DNA from 3 places in the Mesorhizobium sp. M0960 genome. Region 2 is predicted to be linked to each of the others. Evidence: riboswitches for the same ligand, from Rfam matches in the RefSeq annotation. Region 2 holds a riboswitch; each other region holds the start of a gene.
The links. A riboswitch is a leader RNA that binds a small molecule or an ion and turns the genes downstream of it on or off. The one in region 2 is predicted to bind cobalamin.
Positions count from the first base shown of each region.

Region 1 (7,233 bases), on a different contig from region 2:
GCCGGACCATTCGAGATCCGTCACTTCGTCGCGGATGGCGAGCGCGATCTGGCGGCATGCTTCGGAGCGGGGTACGTCGTCGCGAACAAATGACCAGTTGAGAATGGTCACTGGGCCTGTGAGCATTCCCTTCACAGGGTTTTCCGTAAGCGACTGGGCGAACTGCCACCAGCGCAGCGTCATCGGATTGGGCCTCGATACGTCGCCGAAGATGATGGGGGGACGCACGTAACGCGACCCATAGCTCTGCACCCAGGCATGCTGGGTGAAGGCGAAGCCGGACAGCTGCTCGCCGAAATGCTGTACCATGTCGTTTCGTTCGAACTCACCGTGCACCAGCACGTCCAGCCCGATCTCTTCCTGCCACCGAATTGCAGCCTCGATCTCCTTCTTCAGGTAGGTCTCGTAGTCGACATAGCTCAGCTGGCCCTTCGCATGAGCGGCCCGCGCCCTGCGTACCTGCGGCGTCTGCGGGAAGGACCCGATGGTCGTCGTCGGGAACGGCGGCAGTCCGAGCGTGCCGGCCTGGACTCTGGAGCGCTCGGCAAAAGCGCTCTCTCGTCGCTTCATGCTGTCGTCAATGCTGGCGATCCGCCCCTCAATCAGCGGGTCATGGATCTTCGTGGATGTCAGGCGAGTGGCGGCAGCCTCGGCAGACGCTTTCAACGCGCCTGCCACCGCATCCCTGCCTTGAGTCAGGGCCCGGGCCAGCAACACCAACTCGTCGGTCTTCTGGGCCGCGAAGGCGAGCCACGACCTGATGTCCGCGTCGAGTTCGGTCTCCATGCGCAGGTCGATCGGCACGTGCAGCATCGAGCAAGAAGGCGCGATCTCGACGCGGTCCAAGGGCCAGCCGGCGACGATCGGTTTGATGCGGTCGAGAATGGCGGGCAGGTTCGCACGCCAGACGTTGCGGCCATCGATCAAGCCAAGCGAGAGCACCAGATCCTTCGGTGCGAGCCGACCCACCGTTTCCAGCTGCTCGGGAGCGCGCACGAGATCAATATGCAGCCCGGCCAGGGGCAGACAAACCGCGGTTTCGAGATTGTCTCCCAGGGGCCCGAAATAGGTAGCCAGCATGATCTTCAGCTCGGGCGCGGCTTTCGACAGCTGGCCATAGGCGAATTCGAACGCAGCTCGTTCGTTCGGGTTCAGATCGAGGACAAGCGCTGGCTCATCGATCTGCACCCAGTCGGCTCCAGACAGCTTCAGCCTCTGCAGGAGTTGCTCGTAGACGGGCAGCAGCCGCGGCAGGAGCGCGATGGGATCGAATCCTTCGGCAGGCGATTTCGCCAGCTTGAGGAAGGTGATCGGTCCAAGGATGACTGGGCGTGTGTGAACGCCGAGAGCTTTAGCCTCGATGAAGTAATCGACCGGTTTCGTCGACGAGAGGGCGAACGTCTGATCATCGTTGAGTTCCGGCACAATGTAGTGATAGTTGGTGTCAAACCACTTGGTCATTTCCATCGCGGTTACATCAGACCGATGAGCCGCCTGCTGGTGACCAGCGTGTCGACAATCCTCCGTCTGACCCTGGTTGCCCCGCGCCATTGCGAAGTAGATGTCAAGTGGAACCTCGCCGCTATTCCAGCCGTAACGGGATGGAACGGCGCCGACCATGGCTGCGGTGTCGAGCACATGGTCGTAGAGCGAGAAGTCGTTCGACGGGATTTTCGACACGCCGCGATCGTGCTGCTCCTCCCAGCTAGCGGCACGGAGCGCCTTCGCGGTCGTGAGAAGGTCGGCAGCGGACGATTTTCCGGACCAGTAGCTTTCAAGCGCGAATTTCAGTTCTCGCCGACGACCGAAGCGGGGCACGCCGAGCGTTGCTACAGGAATTTGCTGAGAGATAGTCATGCCAGACCCCGATGGTTGGGGCGTCGGTGACAAGGAAGGCGCTAGCAGGCCGGCACGAACGCCAGGCTGCAGCGGCCACCGAGACACCCCGCCCGTGGACGTAATTCGCCGTGGCAGGTCTCCTGGCTCGCGGGGTCATAGCCTCTACCCGTCTTCCCAAGGCTATTCGCCTCAGTGACATGAGTGGGGTTGGCTCGCCGCTAACAGTTGCGGGGGCAGCGCCGGCATCGCACCGGCTTCCCTCTTAGCTCCGCTGCGGCAGCGCCGTACGGAGAACCACGACGCGGCAGACAATTACAGCAGTTCGCTCCATTGTCAACGCCGCATAAAGAAATGTTTATGTCGTTATGTTAAATTTCCGTTGGCATGTTCCAAAGGTCGCCTCGAAAGCGAAAACTGTGGAAGCCTTGAGCGGCCGGTAAATCAAAGCAATGACGCACGGCGCCCTTGTCCAGGAGGATAGGAGTTCGTCGGCTGCCGGCAGCAAACATACCGGCAAGCGCCGTGGTGCTGCTTAGCGCATCACGCGAACCACCTCGGCGTCGAACTTCGGCTCTGAGGTTCCGACCGCTTCGTTGGTGATCTGCTCGCGACCATATTCGGCTCAATGGCGAGGCTGTTGCCCATGTGGAAGCTGTTGGCCGTGATGCCCTCGGTGATATGACACAACGATTTCGGGGGGAGCACACCGAGGCCAGGCGCAGCGGCGTGTTGCGAAGTGATCGAGGCCAATGTCTCGAACTGCTTGTTCGCAGCCCACCGGCTCAAGGTAACCCGGCTCAAACCACCGGGCTAGCTCAAGTCCTGTCCAAATGAGGCCTGAGCGGCAAATCGTCGTGCACGCGCACGGTTTGGCGTTCGATCTTGTGATGCGTCTTGGGCGGACAATCGCCACGGTGCAGCGCGCAGAAGCGGTCCCCAATTGGGAAGCCGAGGGCGGTGAGGGCAAGCCAGCGCCACAGGCGGAAGGGGACTTGGACCTGTTTGCCCTGCTGGACCACAAGTTCGCGACACAGGGCCTCAAGGAGAAGACCAAGAGTGATTATGCGCGGGACCTCGCCAAATTCATCAAAAGCAGCGGGCAGTCAAAGTTCGGCGCCGATTGACATGGAGATAGCCATCGCGGCGGACCGCCCAGGCGGACCGCAAGCCGGAATACAACCGGGTGCAGGCGGCCAAGCTCGTCCACAAGATGGCGTCGGGCACACACCGGCGATGGGAGAGCGGACCGTGGAGTGCAGGAACTTCACGCCTATCCACGCTCCCGTGGACGTGTCCTGCGGCACATCGGCAGCGATATTGAGGAGGCAGTTGAGCTTCTGGTCGAGCACTCTTACCTGCCACTACCTACGCTTAACGTCATCTCGTACTGAAAACGCACCACGCAAGGTCGAGATGTAACATGCGCCCTTCGTGGATGGTTCTAAGCTTCCTCGGGCGCGGTCAATCTGTGATAACGGTCGCTTGGAACCTCCATCACCGCGACGCGATCAAGGTTGGCGTATCGCGCTCGGTAGTAACCTTCTTCCTCCACTTCGGCGAAACTACACTGGGGAACGTCAAAGGTCGCAGCTTCCAATCCGAAGAAAGTCGTAGCGGTTTCTTCATCCAAGAAGTTCCACTCATCTTCTCCGTCGTCATATGTGACGCGAACATAGGAGGCCATGCGCACGGCTTCCTGATCACCCATCTCTGCGATGATGGCATCGCATTCTTTCTTCAGCTTTCCTGAAACCTCACCCTTATCCCAGTCATCCAAAGCCCGATAGATTTCTGGATGATAATACTCTGGCATCTCCTCTACATCGTCACCGATAAGCTCAATGGTGCGGACATATTGCGGATTTATCAAGAGTATTTTGTTGTCAAGGCTCCAACAATACAGCCATGGCCTGCTTGTGTTATTTCTGCGCAGATTATGAAGTTCCTTCAACTGACGTAAAATCGATTCACGCGCCTTTTCATCGATAGGATATTGGCGGCTGCCAACAGTCGTCTTGATTCTGAGCGTGCCGTATCGCGTTTCGGCATCGGCAATTGCAAACGGGCTCGTGCGCCACTCCTCGACATCAATCTTCCAGCCCAGCAGCTCCTCGACCGTGCATTTCAACGTGAGGCAAAGGTCCTTGATCTGCTCGACGTTCAACTGCGTTTTGCCTGTTTCCCAACGGGCCACAGTCTGTTGCGTTGTTGCCATCTGCTCTGCCAAATCTTTTTGAGTCATGCCCAGTCGAACCCTAAGCTCTTTCATGTTCATAACTCACCTCGCGTGTTCAACACACGCATCGTGGATGAATTAATTTAACACGTCAAGCGTGTTCAAAAATCGCAGCATGTGTTTTTAGGGCGTCTTCGAGGCTCCGGCAGCCGTTCGTGACCACTTGCGCAAGACACAGGGCTGGTACACAGCACGAATGGGCGATCAAAAATTACTGCTGCGATGCTCGTCATCAGCCAAGCTGCCGCCGCACCTTCCACTAGGGTGCCAAGGTTCGAAATGAGTGCAGCCGACCATAGCGAACGGAAGGTCTTGTGCTCAAAAGGAACGAGTGAAGATGTTCTCTTCGCCATTGTGGGAAGCCTCGGGATTGACCGCGGGGCTGGATTTGTTTCGCCTCACTCAACCATGGCCTCGCCGTACAAGCCAAGCTGCCACAGTGCGCGCCTGCTAACCCAGAAAACTTGGCGGCCTTACAGGCATGCGCAGGACGTGCGAAGCCGCTCAAATCTCCCCAGATGGTCAGCCATCGAAGACCGGCATCACTTGTCCGTTGAGCGGCTATACGATAATGCTCCGCGCTAAGCAGGAAGCGCCAAAAAATTCGAGCGGCGACTTCATTCTCCTATTCAGGAAGGAACTATGAGGCGGCAGACGCGACCATTCACCGTGGAAATCAAACAAAAGCGCAATTATCAAAAATCCGCACGTTCCATCTGGGGCAATTTCGACATCGCCGCGGCGATGGCCGAGACAACAAAGGAAGTCGAGCCGTTAAATCGTCAGCTTGTTGACTCTACTGTAGTGGCCCTTGATGCTGAACCTTTGCACAAACCGCGAGTGGAGCATTTCATGGCCAATCCCCTGGAGACCGAGTCAGCAGTAGTTCATAGCGAACCGGCAGACAAAACGGAAACGCCAAAACCGAAGACGAGAGCGCGGCGGTCGAGGAAGCCAGAAGCTGAGGCGAGCGCGCCTGCCAAGCCGATATCCGCGACCACTGAAGCACCGCCGTCAGCGCGAACGGGCCGAAAGAGCTACTCCGCGAAGGATCGTGCCCAGAAGCTGGCGCAGATCGAGACCTCGATCGGCGGCGGCGCTACTCTCAAGAGCGCGGTGAAGCAAGCCGGCATCTCGGAACAGACATACTATCTTTGGAAGAAGGCGGCGGCGCCTGCGGCGGACAGTGACGGGCTGAAGGATCTCGTCGCGCTCGAGGAAGAAAACAAGCGGCTAAAGAGCCTGCTTGCCGATCGTCTCCGCAAGGAGAATGCGGAACTGAAGAAAAGGCTCGGGCTGGATTAAGGAGGGTGGGCAGCTGGTTCTTGGCTCGCCACCTACAGCAGCCCCGCCTGCTCGGCCTCTCTGCGCAAATTCTGGCGTGGCCTTGGGCCGATCTGCTGGATGACCAGGCCGGCCGCTAGCGAGCCGAGATCGCCGCACTGCTTCAGGCTGCGGCCTTGCGTGTAGCCGTAGAGGAAGCCGGCGGCGTAGAGGTCGCCGGCGCCGGTGGTGTCGACCAGCTCGCGGATCCTGGTCGCATTGATGGTCACGGTCTCGTCGCCGCGCACGATCACCGAGCCCTTTTCCGAGCGGGTGACGGCGGCGATCTTGCAATCCTTGCGGATCTGCGCCAGCGCCTCGTCGAACGACGCGGTCTGGTAGAGCGACTTGATCTCGTGGCTGTTGGCAAAGACGATGTCGACGGTGCCGGAGCGCATCAACTCTAGGAATTCGTCGCGGTAACGGTCGACGCAGAACGAGTCCGACAATGTCATCGATACTTCGCGCCCGGCGGCATGGGCGAACTTCGCCGTCTGCCGGAACGCTTCCTTGGCGCGCGGCGGGTCCCACAGATAGCCCTCGAAATAGGTGACGGCGGCGCCCGACGCCTTGTCGGCCTCAACATCCTCCGGGCCGAGCTCGACGCAGGCGCCGAGATAGGTGTTCATCGAGCGCTCGCCGTCCGGCGTGACGAAGATCATCGAGCGCGCCGTCGGCGGTTCGCCATCGAGCGGCCTGGTGTCGAAGGCGACGCCCTGGGCATGCATGTCGTGCGCGTAGATTTTGCCGAGCGCGTCGTTGGAGACCTTGCCGAAGAAAGCGGCGCGACCGCCGAAGGAGGCGACGCCCGCCGCCGTGTTGCCGGCGCTGCCGCCCGAGGCTTCGATGGCCGGGCCCATGCGGCTGTAGAGCAGTTCGGCGCGCCTCGTGTCGATCAAATTCATCGCGCCCTTGATGATGCCGTTCGTCTCCAGGAACGCCTCGTCGCACTGGGCGATGATGTCGATGATGGCATTCCCGATACAAAGCACGTCATAGTCCGGCATCAATTCATGTCTCCGCCAAAAGCCCACCGGCTTTCTGGCATGCCGGCCGCCGGCGGGTCTGGCCAGTGGGAATGGGCTTTCCGCTTGCCAATCGGTTCGCCCTCACGGGGCGGCAAGTCCTGCCTCGCGACGCAATTCGTCGGCCCTGTCTGTCTTCTCCCACGTGAAATCAGGCTCTTCACGGCCGAAATGGCCATAGGTCGCGGTCTTGCGGTAGATAGGGCGTAAGAGATCAAGCATCTTGATAATGCCCTTCGGTCTGAGATCGAACAACTCAAGAATGAGGCGCTCGATCCTTCTTTCCTCAACCCTCGCTGTTCCGAACGTGTTGACCATGACAGAAACCGGACTGGCCACGCCGATTGCGTAAGCAAGCTGCACCTCGCAGACGTCCGCAAGTCCGCTAGCGACGATATTCTTTGCGACATACCGGGCCGCATAGGCAGCGGAGCGGTCAACCTTGGACGGGTCCTTGCCCGAAAAGGCGCCGCCGCCGTGACGACCCATCCCACCATAGGAATCGACGATGATCTTGCGTCCAGTGAGACCGCAGTCGCCGCGCGGCCCGCCGACTACGAACCTCCCCGTCGGGTTGACCAGAATTCTGATGCCTTCCGTCTCCAGGTGGGTCGGCAGGACAGGCTTTATGATTTCCTCAATGACGCCCTCGCGGACCGTCTCTTGCGAGACCTGCTCGTCATGTTGGGTCGATACGACGATGGTATCCAGGGCGACCGGGCGCAACCCCTCATAGCGCACTGAGACTTGGGATTTCATGTCAGGACGCAACCAGCCAAGCTGTCGTGCTTTCCGGACATCTGCCTGTTG
Region 1 covers NZ_JAMYNN010000034.1:6,744-13,976, forward strand. The annotation lists gene metE (5-methyltetrahydropteroyltriglutamate--homocysteine S-methyltransferase) at 1-1,857, opposite strand, end outside; cobalamin riboswitch at 1,953-2,153, opposite strand; gene NKH63_RS30360 (hypothetical protein) at 2,709-2,963, shown strand; gene NKH63_RS30365 (helix-turn-helix transcriptional regulator) at 3,281-4,114, opposite strand; gene NKH63_RS30370 (MFS transporter) at 4,177-4,428, opposite strand; gene NKH63_RS30375 (transposase) at 4,718-5,380, shown strand; gene NKH63_RS30380 (adenosine kinase) at 5,413-6,405, opposite strand; gene metK (methionine adenosyltransferase) at 6,508-7,233, opposite strand, start outside.
Region 1: it holds a riboswitch for cobalamin, as region 2 does, so the genes downstream of both, metE (5-methyltetrahydropteroyltriglutamate--homocysteine S-methyltransferase) here and NKH63_RS02800 (CbtB domain-containing protein) in region 2, are expected to answer to the same signal.

Region 2 (7,233 bases):
AGGGCAGCAGCGGAACATAGTCGTTGGAGTGCGGATTGGTCGCCGATAGACCGACCCACCACAAAGCCGGATGATCGAAGGCCTCGGATCTGAGGTAGAAGGGCGCCGCGATGACAAACGCCGCGACAAGCAGTGTCAGCAGCGCCGGCAGCCGCAGGAACGCCAGGCCGAGCAGGCTGGCGAGCGCGATCTCGTGCAATATGCCGAAAAAAACGAAGCCGTCGGGCGTGGCGATTCGGGTGACCAGCGATATTGCGAGAGCCGCCCCGGCAACCATGGCGAAGCGCTTCCAGAAGCCTGTCCAGCGGATTTTCTTGCCATGGGCGAGATAGAGGCTGACGCCGACCAGGAACAGGAAGCTCGAGGCGATGCAGCGCGCGTAGATTTTCCACCAGCCGAAGGCGGTGAGGCCGGGATCGGTGTAGCCGAAAAATTCGAGATCCCAGGTGAAATGATAGCTCGCCATGGCAAGCAAAGCGATGCCGCGTGCGATGTCGATGGCGGCGATGCGCTTCGCCTTCGGTTGATCCTGAACGGCGGTGGTCGGCGTGGCGATGCTCATCGGTCTCGCTGTCTTGGTTCAGCCCCGGCAAGACGACTATCACGGTTGCCACCGTCAAAAGAAGCAGTCCTCGCGTCGCGTTGGCGCGGGTCAGCATTAGAACTCGCTTTAGGCCAGAGCCGGAAAGCCTTTGGCCGGCTTCGCTTTTTGCCGTGAAGGCGTCGGTTTCCTGTTACCCGGCCAGGAATCGCCGCGGCAGATTTGTGCTCCAAACCCTGCTTTGGGCGATTCTGCTTCGGGGAAAGCAATGGCTACCCATGTGCGCCATCCTATCTGGCTTGCGGCCTTGCGGCCGGCGGATGCACGCACCTTCGCCTCGCTTTATGCGGTCGAATCGTTCGCGCGCGCCACCGTCTCCAGCGTCATCCCGATCCAGGCCTATGAGATCCTGCACAACGAGCAGATCGTCTCGATCCTCTACACGGTCGTGGCAATGCTCGGCCTCTCGGCGACGCTGTTCATGCCGATGTTGATCCGGCGCTTTGCCCGGCGCTGGGTCTATACCGCCGGTGCCTGCCTGCTGGCCGTCGGCTCGCTGTTCTTCGTCACTCATACGCTTGCTGGCCAAACGGTCGGCATGCTCTGCCGCGTCATCGGCGCCAGCGCGCTGGCGATCACGCTCAACCTCTACATCATGGACCACATCCGCAAGACCGATTTCATGCAGGCCGAGTCGCTGCGCATGGCGTGGTCGATGCTTGCCTGGACCGCCGGGCCGACGCTCGGCATTTTCCTCTACACGCGTTTCGGCATCTATGCCGCGCATAGCGCGGTGGCCGTCTTCGCCATGGCCCTGCTGGCGCTGTTCTGGACCTACCGGCTTGGCGACAACCCGTCGATCCGCCCGGGCAAGACGCGGCCGGTCAATCCGCTGGCCAATATCGGCCGCTTCGTCGCGCAGCCAAGGCTGAGGCTGGCCTGGCTGATCGCCTTCGGCCGTTCCTGCTTCTGGACGACGTTCTTTGTCTATGGGCCGCTGTTCATGGTGATCACCGGCGAGGGCGAGCTCGCCGGTGGCCTCTTGGTTTCGGCCGGCAATGCGCTTTTGTTCATGGCCATCTTCTGGGGCAGGGCGGGAAAGCGTTTCGGCGGCCGGCGCACCATGACGTTTGCCTATTTCGCCATGTCGGCGACGCTGCTGGCGGCCGGCGCCGTCGGCGAGGCCGCGCCGCTCGTCACCGGCGCGTTGCTGCTTTGCGGTGCCTTCTTCACCATCGCGCTCGATGCGCTGGGCTCGACCGCGTTCATGCGCTCGGTGCGCTCGTATGAGCGGGCGCAGATGGCGGCGGTCTACCGCACCTATCTCGACTTTTCCGAGCTGACGCCGCCGCTGGTCTATTCAGTGGTGCTGGCGTTCTTCGGCCTGGGCGCGGTTTTCGCGACGCTCGGCCTGCTGGCGGCGGTCTGCGGCTTCGTCACTTGGCGCTATCTGCCCAAATCGCTTTGATGTTCAAGCGCCGCATGCCGCTCGCGCACCCAGTTGTGGAAGCGGTGCAAATCATATTCCTCGGGCATCAGCACGCCGGCCTTATGGCGCATCGAGCGCAGGCCCTTCTGGTTGACCTCGCAGATATCAGCGTCTTCCTCCAGCACCTGGGTACCGAAGGCGACGATGTTGTCGATATCCGCAGCCGGATCGACGAGCGCTTCGGGCGAAAAAAGCCATTCGGCGGTGAGTTCGGTCTGCTCCGGCCCAAGCGGCACCAGCCGCACGGTCCTGACATAGTCGACATGGCCGACGACGAACATCGACGGCAAGTTGGTGGCATAGGTCTGCCCGGCAGCACGCTCGGCCGGCGTCAGGCTCGAAAAGACCGAGCCGTGGACGCGCCCGTCGCGCGACCAGGTTTCGGCCCCGGCCCGCAAGCCGCCGGCAAATTCCGGCGCGTCATTGTCGGCGTGGCGCGCCCATTCGGGGTCGTCGTGCCGGCCCATCAGGCCGCGGCCATAGATCGGCACCAGCCGCGACAGGTCCTTGTGGACGCCAGGGCAGTGCAGGCACTCGTTGAAGTTCTCCCAAAATATCTTCCAGTTGCAGTTCATAACCTTGCGCAGCACATGGCCGCTCAGCAGCGTTTCCAGCGGCCAGTTGGCGAGGTTGCCGGATGCCGGATCGAAGGATGTTTCAGCCGAACCGGCAGCGTCTTCCGCGAGGTTGACGAAAACGAAACCGCTCCACACCGACAGTGCTACGCGGTAGAGCGGATGATCGGCCTTGTCGAAACCGTCCGGCAGCGATTTCGATGGCACGCGCACCAGATCGCCGCGCAGCGAATAGGACCAGGCGTGGTAGGGGCAGGTGATGAGCCGCGCCTTCAGCCGTCCTTCGCTCTGCTGGCAAAGCTGCGAGCCGCGATGCCGGCAGGTGTTGTGGAAGGCGCGCAATTCGCCGGTCTCGTCGCGCAGCACGACGATCTCCTGCGTGCCTATGCGAAACGTCCTGAATGCCAGCGGCTGGGCAAGGTCGGCCTCGCGGCAGACCAGCAGCCAGTTGCGATACCAGATGGCCTCGAGATCGCGCTGATAGCCTGCGATGTCCCAATAGGCCGATGACGGCAGCGTCGGCTCGGCCCGCGTCAGGCCGTTATAGGGACCGCGCTCATTCGGGCTGGGTTGCATGCCGGCTTCCTCCCCATCCGCCAGCCGACACCCGGCTGTGAGAATTGTCAATTGCGGCGCCGGCCGGCGAGCTTGGCGAGGCGGCGCATTCGCCACACGATCCGGCGGAATTTGGTTTGCCGGGCGCGGCGATTCTGCCTATAGTCGCTGATGTCGTCGGTTCCGTTTGGAACCAAGAGGGAATGCGGTGCGGGCGAAATTCTTGCCCAATGCCGTGGCTGCCCCCGCAACTGTGTGCGGTAGTCCTCTCCATATGCCACTGAAGATTTTCTTCGGGAAGGTGGGGAAGGGCGCTGATCCGCGAGCCAGGAGACCTGCCGGCGACAGGAAACTGACTTCTATGCCCTCGGGTGGAGGGCGAAAGGACAAGACATGAATACCGCTTCCGTCTCGCTCGGCGCTTCCGTCTCCTCGCAGTCGCGTTTCATGCAGCTGGCGCTTGCTGCATTCCTCGGCATTTTCGTCATGGGCTTTGTCGGCTTCTCGCACATCGATGCGGTCCACAATGCCGCCCACGACTATCGCCACTCGATGGGCTTTCCCTGCCACTGACAAGGGGCTGACATCATGACACTGTTTCGCAACGTCGTGTTCATCGCGGCGATCGCAGGGCTCGTGGCCGGCGTCGTTCTCGCCTGCATGCAGGCCTATGCCACGGTGCCGCTGATCCTGAAGGCGGAAGTCTACGAACAGGCCGGCGGCGGCCATGACCATGCCGCGGCACCTGCGGCACCGGTCGAAAACGCCGGGGGCACGATGGCTATAAGCAGCGCCGCGCCGGCACCGGCTGAAGCAATGGCTCCGGCGGAGGACGAAGGCTGGGCGCCGGCCGACGGTTTCGAACGCTTTGCCTTCAGCGTCGTTGCCAATATCGTCACCGGCATCGGCTTCGCGTTGGTCCTGGTTGCGGTTTCGGAGTTCGCCGGCGGCATCGGCAATTGGCGCCAGGGCCTGTTCTGGGGGCTTGCCGGCTTTGCCGTGTTCACGCTGGCGCCGGGCCTCGGCCTGCCGCCGGAATTGCCGGCAATGCCGGCGGCCGACCTTGTCCAACGCCAGATCTGGTGGTGGGCAACGGTGGTGGCGACCGCCGCCGGTCTCGGCCTGCTCGCCTTCCGCAGATCGCTGCCGCTGGCGGTCCTTGCCGTGGCGTTGATGGTGGCGCCGCATATTGTCGGCGCGCCGCAGCCCGACAGCTTCGAGACGACAATCCCGGAAGGCCTGCATCATCAGTTCGTGGTGGCGGTGACGCTGACCAATCTGGTGTTCTGGCTGGTGCTCGGCGCGGTCGTCGGCGTGGTGCGCGGCCGCTTCACCGGCACGGCGACCAGCCTGCGCGACAGCTTTGCCTGACCGCGCTGCCGGGGCGCTGACCCTGATCATCGGCGGTGCGCGCTCCGGCAAGAGCGTGCATGCCGAGAGGCTGGTGAGTGCCTGTCCGGCGCCATGGAGCTATATCGCGACGGCGCAAGCCTATGACGAGGAGATGCGCGAACGGATCGCGCTGCACCGCTCGCGCCGCAGCGCCGGCTGGACGACCATCGAGGCGCCGCTCGACCTTGCCGGCGCGATCGAGGCACTGCCTGACGGCCAGCCGGTGCTGATCGATTGCCTGACGCTGTGGCTGACCAACCATATGCTGGCCGAACATGATGTCGAGGCCGAATGCCGAAGGCTGGCAGATGTGCTGTCGCGGCCGCGTGGACCCTGGTTCGTGGTGTCCAACGAGGTCGGCCAGGGCATCGTGCCGGAGAATGCGCTGGCAAGACGGTTTCGCGACGCGGCCGGCCGGTTGAACCAGGACGTTGCCGCCGTCGCTGACACCGTGCTTTTGATGGTGGCGGGGCTGCCGCTCAGGGTGAAATGACATGGCTGATACCGACCACATCGATCCCAAGGACGAGGAACGCCACCGCGCGAAGATGGCCAAGCGCAAGGCGGTGCAGGACGCCGAGGTTGCAGCCAAGACGGTCGAGAAAGGGCTGTTGATCGTCAACACCGGTCCGGGCAAGGGCAAGACCACGGCCGCCTTCGGGCTGGCGCTCAGAATGCTCGGCTACGGCAAGCGCGTCGGCGTCGTCCAGTTCATCAAAGGCAAATGGCACACCGGCGAGAAGGATGCTTTTGCCTGCTTCGGCGACCGCGTCGTCTGGCACGCCATGGGCGAGGGCTTTACCTGGGAAACGCAGGACCTGAAGCGCGACATCGCGGCCGCTGAGGCCGCCTGGGCCAAGGCGCTCGAGCTGATGGCCGAGCCGTCGATCAGCCTCGTGGTGCTCGACGAACTCAACATCGCGTTGCGCTACGATTATCTCGACCTCGAAAAGGTGGTCGCAGCGCTGAAGGCGCGTCGCGAGGGCCTGCATGTCGTCGTCACCGGCCGCAATGCCAAGCCGGTATTGGTCGAGGCAGCCGATCTGGTCACCGAGATGGGAGTGACCAAGCACCACTTCTCCGCCGGCGTGAAGGCGCAGCAAGGGATAGAGTTCTGAGGGGTTTGGCGATCGGGGAAGGGCGTTTCGGAGCAGGCGGCGCCGGCGAAGCTGCCGATCTCCCCCCTTATAGGGGAGATGCCCGGCAGGGCAAAGGGGGGCACTGTCCCTCGGCCTGTCAGTCGGAGACAACTACGTCGTCAGACCGTCATTAGCAGGTGAACGGTCAAGAGGCTGGCGATCCTTCGCGCCCCCCCTCTGTCCTGCCGGACATCTCCCCCGCGAGGGGGGAGATTGGATGGCGCTTCGGATTTCGCCAACCTCGAACGTCAAAGGCAGGGAATGAGAAGCGCAAAGCTGGGGCGATTATTCTTTGGGCACAGCAATTTTGTTCTTGCTTTGTGCCGGCAGCTATGGTACTAATCTCGCTATGGTGCTAACTGGCTCCAACGACCCGCCGCTTGGCGGGTTTTTTGTTTCCGCTCGATCTCGGGCGCAGGTCACGCCAAGACAACAACCACTGCGACCACCCCGAACAGCGCGATCAGCAGTAAGTCGGCGACCCGGTAAAGTTTCAGCGCCCGTCGGATGTCGGTGCTCTCGATATCGTCGCGGCGGCCGCCTTCGCCCATCAACGCGTCTTCGACCATGACGCCGTCATAGGAACGGGGGCCGGCGAGCGCCAGGCCGAGCGCACCGGCCATCGCTGCTTCCGGCCAGCCGGCATTGGGCGAGCGGTGTTTTTTCGCATCGCGCCGCACAGCATGCCAGGCGGCTTTGGCATCGGCGCCCTTGACCAGGAAAGCGGCAAGCACGATCAGCAGCGCCGTCAGCCGTGATGCCGGCAGGTTGATCCAATCGTCGAAGCGCGCCGCCGCCCAGCCGAAGGCCTCGTGGCGCGGGGTGCGGTGGCCGATCATCGAATCGGCGGTGTTGGCGGCCTTGTAGGCGACGCCGCCGGCGAGCCCGCCAACGCCGATCCAGAACGCCGGCGCGACGACGCCGTCGGAGAAGTTCTCGGCCAGGCTTTCGATCGCGGCGCGGCAGACAGCGGCCCTGTCGAGCTTTTCCGGGTCGCGGCCGACGATCCGCGAGACGGCAATGCGGCCCATGTCCAGTCCGCCGCTGTCGAGGGCGTCGGCCACCGCTTCGACATGCTCGGCCAGGCTCTTCTGCGACAGCAGCGACGTCGCCAGGATTGCGATGACCAACAAGCCGAGGGGAATGCTCCAAAGCATGGCTTCGATCCAGAAGGCGAGGGCGGCCGGCACCAGCACGATGACCAGCAGCGCGAGCACGCCCCAGCGGCGACGGTGGGCGTCGGAATCAGTGGCGCGGTTGAGCCTGCCGTCGAGAAAGGATATCAGCCTGCCGAACCAGGTGACGGGATGGCCAATGGTATCGAAGAGCTGGGCCGGGTAGCCGAGTACAAGTTCGATGGCCAGCGACAGGAAAGTGATCAGGATCGACATGAAGTCTCTTGATGGAGTGACGGCGGCAGTGGACCACGGCGGAAGCCTTGGCCGGGCGAGGGCGCTTTTCCCTCACGCGCCGCTGCCTTTCGTCGACCTCTCGACCGGGATCAATCCGCACTCCTACCCGCTTTTCGATTTGCCCGCCACC
Region 2 covers NZ_JAMYNN010000001.1:543,973-551,205, forward strand. The annotation lists gene NKH63_RS02785 (heparan-alpha-glucosaminide N-acetyltransferase) at 1-562, opposite strand, end outside; gene NKH63_RS02790 (MFS transporter) at 810-2,009, shown strand; gene NKH63_RS02795 (aromatic ring-hydroxylating oxygenase subunit alpha) at 1,988-3,181, opposite strand; cobalamin riboswitch at 3,322-3,517, shown strand; gene NKH63_RS02800 (CbtB domain-containing protein) at 3,554-3,733, shown strand; gene NKH63_RS02805 (CbtA family protein) at 3,749-4,531, shown strand; gene cobU (bifunctional adenosylcobinamide kinase/adenosylcobinamide-phosphate guanylyltransferase) at 4,524-5,045, shown strand; gene cobO (cob(I)yrinic acid a,c-diamide adenosyltransferase) at 5,047-5,670, shown strand; gene cbiB (adenosylcobinamide-phosphate synthase CbiB) at 6,111-7,082, opposite strand; gene cobD (threonine-phosphate decarboxylase CobD) at 7,081-7,233, shown strand, end outside.

Region 3 (7,233 bases), on a different contig from region 2:
CTTGGGGGAGTGCTAACGTGGCGCTGAAATAGTCTGGCAACTCGCGCGAGTCAAGGCGCCCGGTGAGCATCATCAGGACAATTGCTTCAAACGGATGCTTCAAACAGATACTTGACCAAGTCAACTAAATCGCTAATCTTGCCCGGAGGAGGATGCCATGACCATTCATCATCACCCAGGCAAGGAGCGGATCGACGCGGTGCGGGCCTTCAACCGCTTTTATACCCGCCAGATCGGGCTGCTCGACGAAGGGCTGCTGAAAAGCACCTTCTCGCTGACCGAGGCGCGGGTGCTCTATGAGCTGGCGCATCGCGATGGCCTGACCGCCACGGATCTTGGGCGCGATCTCGGCCTCGATGCCGGTTATCTCAGCCGGCTGCTGAAGAAGTTCGAGGAGCGTGATCTGGTCGAGCGTGCCACGATCGAGGCGGATGCGCGGCGCTCGTCGATCGCGCTGACCAAGGCCGGGCGGCAGGCCTTCGCACCGCTGAACCAGGGCTCGCACGACCAGGTCGCGGCTTTGCTCGACCGGCTTTCGGATGCCGAACAGGACAGGCTGGTCAAAGCCATGCAGACGGTGCAGCGTTTGCTGGGCGGAAGCGCCGAGCCCAAAATTCCCTATATGCTGCGGCCTCTGCAAGTCGGCGACATCGGCTGGATTATTCGTCGCCAGGGCCTGCTCTACGCGCAGGAATATGGCTGGGACGAAACCTATGAAGCGCTGGTCGCCGAAATCCTCGGTGCCTTCGTCAAATCCTTCGATCCGAAATGGGAACGCAGCTGGATCGCCGAGCGGGAAGGCGAGGTCGTCGGCTCCGTCTTCGTCGTGCGCCAGTCGGACGCGGTGGCGAAATTGCGCCTGCTCTACGTCGAGCCCTCGGCGCGAGGTCTCGGCATCGGCAAGCGGCTGGTCGAGGAATGTATCGGCTTTTGCCGCGCCACGGGTTACAGGACACTGACGCTGTGGACCAACGACGTGCTCGCCGCCGCCCGCCACATCTATGAGGCTGCGGGCTTTAAATTGACCAACGAGGAGCGCCACCATTCCTTCGGCAAGGATCTGGTCGGCCAGAACTGGAATTTGGAGTTGTAGCAGCGCTTCCGGCGCTTCGGCGCCGGCCTGCCGTACCTCACCCTTTGACCGGTATCCAGATTTCCAGCCCGCCATTGCCGCTGCGCGGATCAAATTCGGGGCCGTAGCGCTCGAATTCCGGCGCATCGGCGATCTCGTGCCCAGAGGCTGGCAGCCATTTGTTCCAGATCGTGTTGACCGTGCGGCGGATGGTCGAGATATGGTCACGATGGGCGAACACGGCGTATTTCTGCGCCGGCACGCGCACACGCCAAAACTCCCTCGGCAGGTCCGAAAAATCGGACACTTCGACGCCAGCGATGTAGTCGAAATTGCCGGCGTCGTCGCCGTTGACGCAGACGCCATAGGCGACGTCGCCGATCTCGCCTGGAATGTTGCCAATATAGGGGCCGAACCGCTGCCACTGCATCGGGATGCCGGCGCTGGTTTCGCAGCTGTAACGCTCGCCGAGACCGGCGATGAGAAACGGCCGGCTGGTCTCAAAACGCGGTGGTTCGAGAGTGGCGAGAAAGGACTGGTCCATCAGGATCGGCTCCACAAGATCGAGGTTGTCGAGCGAGCCTTGTGCGCGTACCAGTTCCGGCGTGGTGCCGAACTGGTCGCGGAAGGCGCGGGTGAAGGCCTCATGCGAGGCATAGCCGGCGTCGAGCGCGACCGAGAGGATGTCGGGTGCGCCGGCGCCAAGCTTGCGCGCCGCTTCGGTCAGTCGGCGAGAACGGACGTAGCTCATCACCGAACGGCCGGTAGCCGCGCCGAAAGCCCGCGTCACATGAAAGCGCGACACCCCGCTGCTCTTGGCGACATCGTCCAGCGAGACTGCTTCGGGCAGATGGCTTTCGACGAACCACAGCGCCTTCTCGGTCGGATTCATTTGGCACCTCGCATTGGCCCAGTCTCCGCATTGGCCCAGTCTTTACATGGCCCAGTCTTTACATTGGCCATGTCTTATATTGGCAAGATTATGGTGCCGCTTCCTGGCGGAGGCAGTTTGATCGAAATTGCGCACTGCGCAAATCGAGAGCGACGGTCGTCGGCAATTCGCAGGCGTCGCGCGAAAAGGCTTGACAGGAAGCGGGCAAACGTCCTTTTAAATGTAACGTTATTACATCACGAGGTCTATATGGCTCCTTCTGACAAGACTTATTGCGCTGTGATTGGCGGAAAACTAGGGTGGCTGACTGATGGTCCCCGAGTCGAAAGGCAAGGGGTGAAAAGGGAACACGGTGAGATCTTCGGATCGAGGCCGTGGCTGCCCCCGCAACTGTAAGCGGTTAGCAAAATCCGAAGTGCCACTGGCCGGCAAGGCTGGGAAGGCAGGATGGCGCAAAGACCCGCGAGCCAGGAGACCTGCCATCAGCATGAGTTGACCGGACGGGGTGTGCCGGGAGGAGACGTGGACATCGGTCTTGTCGGCCGGTCCGTCCAGCTTCCTTCCGTCGCCATTGAGAAAGTGACGGTAAGTTGGACGCCTCCCAGCCTCTTCTTGAAGCGTGTGAACTGAGCGCGACGACGAATGGCCGGTGCCTGGTCAGCGCGGTGAGCCTTTCGATAGCGCCGGGCGACCGCCTCGCCATCATCGGCCCCAACGGCGCCGGCAAGACGACGCTGCTGCGCATGCTATGCGGTACGCTGCGGCCAAGCGCGGGAGATGTGAGATTTTCCGGACGCCGGCTGGAGAGGTTTTCGGACGCCGAGCGGGCACTGCACATGGCGGTCGTTGGCCAGACCGACCAGCCTGATCCGCGGCTTGCCGTGATCGACTACGTCGAGCTTGGGCGCGTCCCGCATGCCGGCTTGCGACGGAGGAGCGAGCAACGCGACATCGTCATTGAAGCACTTCGCAGAACCGGCCTGCTGCCGCTGCTCGGCCGCACGATCGGCTCGCTATCCGGTGGCGAGCGGCAACGCGCCCAGTTGGCGCGCGCCATCGCCCAGGAGCCCAAAATCCTGTTCCTCGATGAACCGACCAATCATCTCGATCCGCGCGCCCGCAGCGACCTTCTCGAACTCGTATCGCAGTTTGGCATGACCGTCGTGGCGGTGCTTCATGATCTGTCGCTTGTCACGCCATTTGCCACCAGGGTCGCGGTGATGAACGAGGCCCGCCTGCAGGCACTTGCCAGTCCGCGCGAGGCGCTGACCAAGAAGTTGATCCGCGAGATTTTCGGCGTTGACGTGCTTTGGCTGCGCCATCCCACCGAAGACCGCGAACTCACGGTCTTCGACGTTCCGAACCGCGCCTCTTCACATCCCGATTTGACCAAGGAGCAACATCCGTGAAACGCCTCGTACTGTCTTTTGCCTCCCTCCTACTTGCCCAGACCGCCTTCGCTTTCCCGGTAACCGTTGATAGCTGCGGCACGCCGCTGACGTTCGACGCCGCGCCGAAGCGCGCCGTCATCCAAGATCTGAACATGGCGGAGATGGCCTTCGCGCTGGGGCTGCAACCATCGATCGTCGGCCTGACCGGCATCACCGGATGGTATAAGGTCGGTCCGGAATTCAAGGCCGAGCAGGGCGCGATCCCGGAACTCGCGCCGAAATACCCGACCCTCGAAAACCTCGTCGCCGTCGAGCCCGATTTCTTCTTCGCCGGCTGGTATTACGGCATGAAGCCTGGCGGCGAGGTGACGCCCGATACGCTGGCCCCGCACGGTATCAAGACGCTGGTGCCGACGGAAAGTTGCGTCCATCTCGACCAGAACCGCCCCGCAGCCTCGATGGACCTGCTCTATGGTGATGTCGAAAAGCTGGGCAAGATTTTTGGCAAGGAGGCGGAGGCGGGAAAGCTTGTTTCGAACTGGAAGGCGCAGCTCGCCGATATCACGGCAAAGATCGGCGACCGCACGGGAACGCGTGTGTTTCTTTACGACTCCGGCGAAGACAAACCCTTCACATCAGGCAAGTTCGCGATCCCCAGCGCCATGATCGCCGCAGCCGGCGGCGACAACATCATGGCCGACATGCCGACGAGCTGGGGCAATACGGATTGGGAGACGGTGGCGGCCCGCAATCCGCAATTTCTTATCCTGCTCGACTACCAGGACGGCGGCTACAGAAAACTGCTCGATTTCCTGAAAGCTCATCCGGCGATGAAGGAGACTGAGGCGGTCAAAAATGAGCACTTCATTGCGCTGCGCTATGCCGAACTGACGCCTGGGCCTGCCAACATCGAGGCGATCGGCAAGATCGCCAGGGCGATGCACCCGGAAGCTTTCTGAGCTTGCGCCAGAGAGCGTTCGAATTGGCGATGACAGCAGGAGCAGCAGCGATTGCCGCTCTTGCTCTGCTGTCGATTGCCTATGGATCGACGGTCATCGCGTTGAGCGACGTGATTGCTGCGCTCGGACATGCCGCCGGGCTGGACGGAGACATCGTGTCCGGTCCGGCCGGCAAGATCCCGATTGCCAAGATCGTCCTCGATCTTAGGCTACCGCGCACGATTATGGCCATCTGTGTCGGCGCCGGGCTGGGCGTCATCGGCGCGCTGCTGCAGACGGTAACGCGCAACGACCTCGCAGATCCGTTCTTGTTCGGCCTGTCGTCCGGAGCCGCGGCCGGCGCGGTTTCCGTCATCACCATTTTTGGCGACCATTTCGGTATCTGGACGTTGCCGGTCGCGGCCTTCACGGGCGGCGTATTGGCCGCCGGCATCGTGCTTTTGCTGGTTTCGCGGGTGAGGGGGCAAGGCCCCGAACGGCTGATCCTCGCCGGGCTTGCCGTCTCGTTCATGTTCACCGCCTTGACTAACTATCTCGTCTTTGCCGGAGACCAGCGCGCCGCTCACTCGGTGTTGTTCTGGACGATGGGCGGGCTCGGGCTGGCCCGTTGGGACAATATCGAGCTGGCTGCTCTGGGCGCAGGCACCATCCTTGTTTATGGACTTTGGAACCACCGCCGGCTCGACGCTTTCCTGGCCGGCGAGAATGCCGCTGAAAGCCTCGGCGTCCCGGTTGCGCGGATGCGCAGGATGACATTTCTCGTCGCCGCTTTCTCGACGGCGATCCTTGTCTCGGTCGCAGGCGTCATAGGTTTCGTTGGCTTGATGATCCCACATCTGTCCAGGACCCTGGCCGGCCCGCTTCATCTGCGCCTGATTGCAAGCTGCGCCCTCTTCGGAGCGGTGCTGTTGCTGGCAAGCGACCTTCTCGCGCGCACGCTGCTGCCGCCGCAGGAACTGCCGATCGGCATCATCACCAGTTCGGTCGGCGCTTTCTTCGTGGTCACGATGCTCATTCGCAATCGCTCATGATGTGACTGCCATGTTTGCCGCCTTCTGGCACAATCCGGGTTCCTTGAATTATGAGCACGCTTATTATATATGTCGCTCATGGTTTCCGACGGCATCGACAGATTGGGCTTTTTGATCCACGACGTGCAGCGCCTGATGCGCAAGCGCTTCGAGGCGCGCGCCAGTGGTTTCGGCCTTTCTTCGGCGCAATGGCGGCTTCTGGTCCGTGTCGCCAAGGAGGCGGGTGTCGCGCAGGCGCGGCTTGCCGAGCTTCTCGAAATCGAGCCGATCAGCGTCTCGCGCCTTGTCGATCGCATGGAGGAGGGCGGCTGGATCGAGCGCCGTCCCGACGCAACCGACAGACGAGTGCGCATGATTTTCCCGACCGCCAAGGCGAACGCAGCCTACGCCCACGTCAAGAGCCTTGCCGGCGAGGTGTATGAGGAATCGCTCGTTGGCGTTTCGCCGGAAGATCGCCGCGTCCTGGTCAAGGCGCTGGAGACAATGGTGCAGAATCTTGCGGATGGTGAGACGCCGCCCTCGGAAAAAGTGAAGAATACGGAAGGCGCAGCAGCATGAACGCGGTAGCCAAAGTAGATAAGAATGCGGCCAAGCTGGAGATGGAAGCTCCCGCGAAGCCGGCGGCAGCTCCGGTCACGGTCGCTCCGCAGGTAGCTCCGGCGCCAGTGGCGCCGAAGAAGAAGCGTCGTGCCGGCCGCTTCCTTTTGATGTTTGTGCTGCCCGCTGCGTTGATCGCCGGCGGCAGCTATGTCTGGGTGACCGGCGGCCGCTATCAGGAGACCGAGAACGCCAATCTGCAGCAGGCCAAGGTGTCGATAGCCGCCGATACGGCGGGCCGCATCGTTCAGGTCGATATTTTCGACAACCAGTCTGTCAAGCAGGGCGACGTGTTGTTCGCCATCGATCCCGAGCCCTACCGGATCGCATTGGCCCAGGCCGATGCGGCGGTGGCCGGCGCGCGGCTCAATGTCGAGCAGCTGCGTGCGGCCTATAGCCAGGCGCTGGCGCAAGAGAAGTCCGACGAAAGCCAGGTCCAGTACGCGCAGTCGCAGTATGACCGCGCCGCCGACCTTGCCCGCAAGGGCATCAACGCCAAGTCGTCGCTGGACGAGGCCAAGAACGACCTCGACAAGGCCAAGCAGCAGCTGGCCGTGGCCCAGCAAGGGATCGTCAGCGCCAAGGCGGCACTTGGCGGCAATCCCGACATCGAGACCGACAAGCATCCGACAGTGATGGCGGCGCTCGCCGCACGCAACAAGGCGGCCTACGATCTGGTCCAGACAACAGTCAAAGCGCCTGCCGACGGCATCATCAGCCAGGCCGCTTCGTTCAAGGTCGGCCAGTATGTCGGCTCGGGCACGCCGCTGTTTTCGCTGGTCGAGACCGGCGATACCTGGGTCGACGCCAATTTCAAGGAAACCCAGCTCACCAACATGAATCCGGGCCAAAAGGCCGAAATCGTGGTCGACACCTATCCGGGCAAGACGTTCGAAGCCACCGTCAAGGCGATTGGCGCCGGCACCGGGGCCGAGTTCTCGCTGCTGCCCGCGCAGAACGCCACCGGCAACTGGGTCAAGGTCACGCAGCGCATTCCGGTCCGCCTGGAGTTGACCGACGCCGACGCCAAGATGGCGCTGCGCACCGGCATGAGCGCGACCGTCACGGTGGACACCGGCGTTTCCCGCGGGCTGCCGGGCATTTTCCGCCGCGCCACGGCAGGCGAGGCCAAGTAAAGAGGCCTGACAGCGGCCGCATGGCAAACAGCGAGATGGATGCAGGTGACAGGATTGGTCCGAGGGAGGCGCAGGAAGAGTTGAATGCGTAGACGGGCTGCGCTGCGGCCTGGCTAAACCAGACAACGTTGCGCAGGATCTTCGGTCCTCAGGTT
Region 3 covers NZ_JAMYNN010000003.1:371,572-378,804, reverse strand. The annotation lists gene NKH63_RS10095 (bifunctional helix-turn-helix transcriptional regulator/GNAT family N-acetyltransferase) at 158-1,093, shown strand; gene NKH63_RS10090 (GyrI-like domain-containing protein) at 1,131-1,964, opposite strand; cobalamin riboswitch at 2,259-2,462, shown strand; gene NKH63_RS10085 (ABC transporter ATP-binding protein) at 2,555-3,373, shown strand; gene NKH63_RS10080 (ABC transporter substrate-binding protein) at 3,370-4,314, shown strand; gene NKH63_RS10075 (FecCD family ABC transporter permease) at 4,344-5,345, shown strand; gene NKH63_RS10070 (MarR family winged helix-turn-helix transcriptional regulator) at 5,424-5,903, shown strand; gene NKH63_RS10065 (HlyD family secretion protein) at 5,900-7,078, shown strand.
Region 3: it holds a riboswitch for cobalamin, as region 2 does, so the genes downstream of both, NKH63_RS10085 (ABC transporter ATP-binding protein) here and NKH63_RS02800 (CbtB domain-containing protein) in region 2, are expected to answer to the same signal.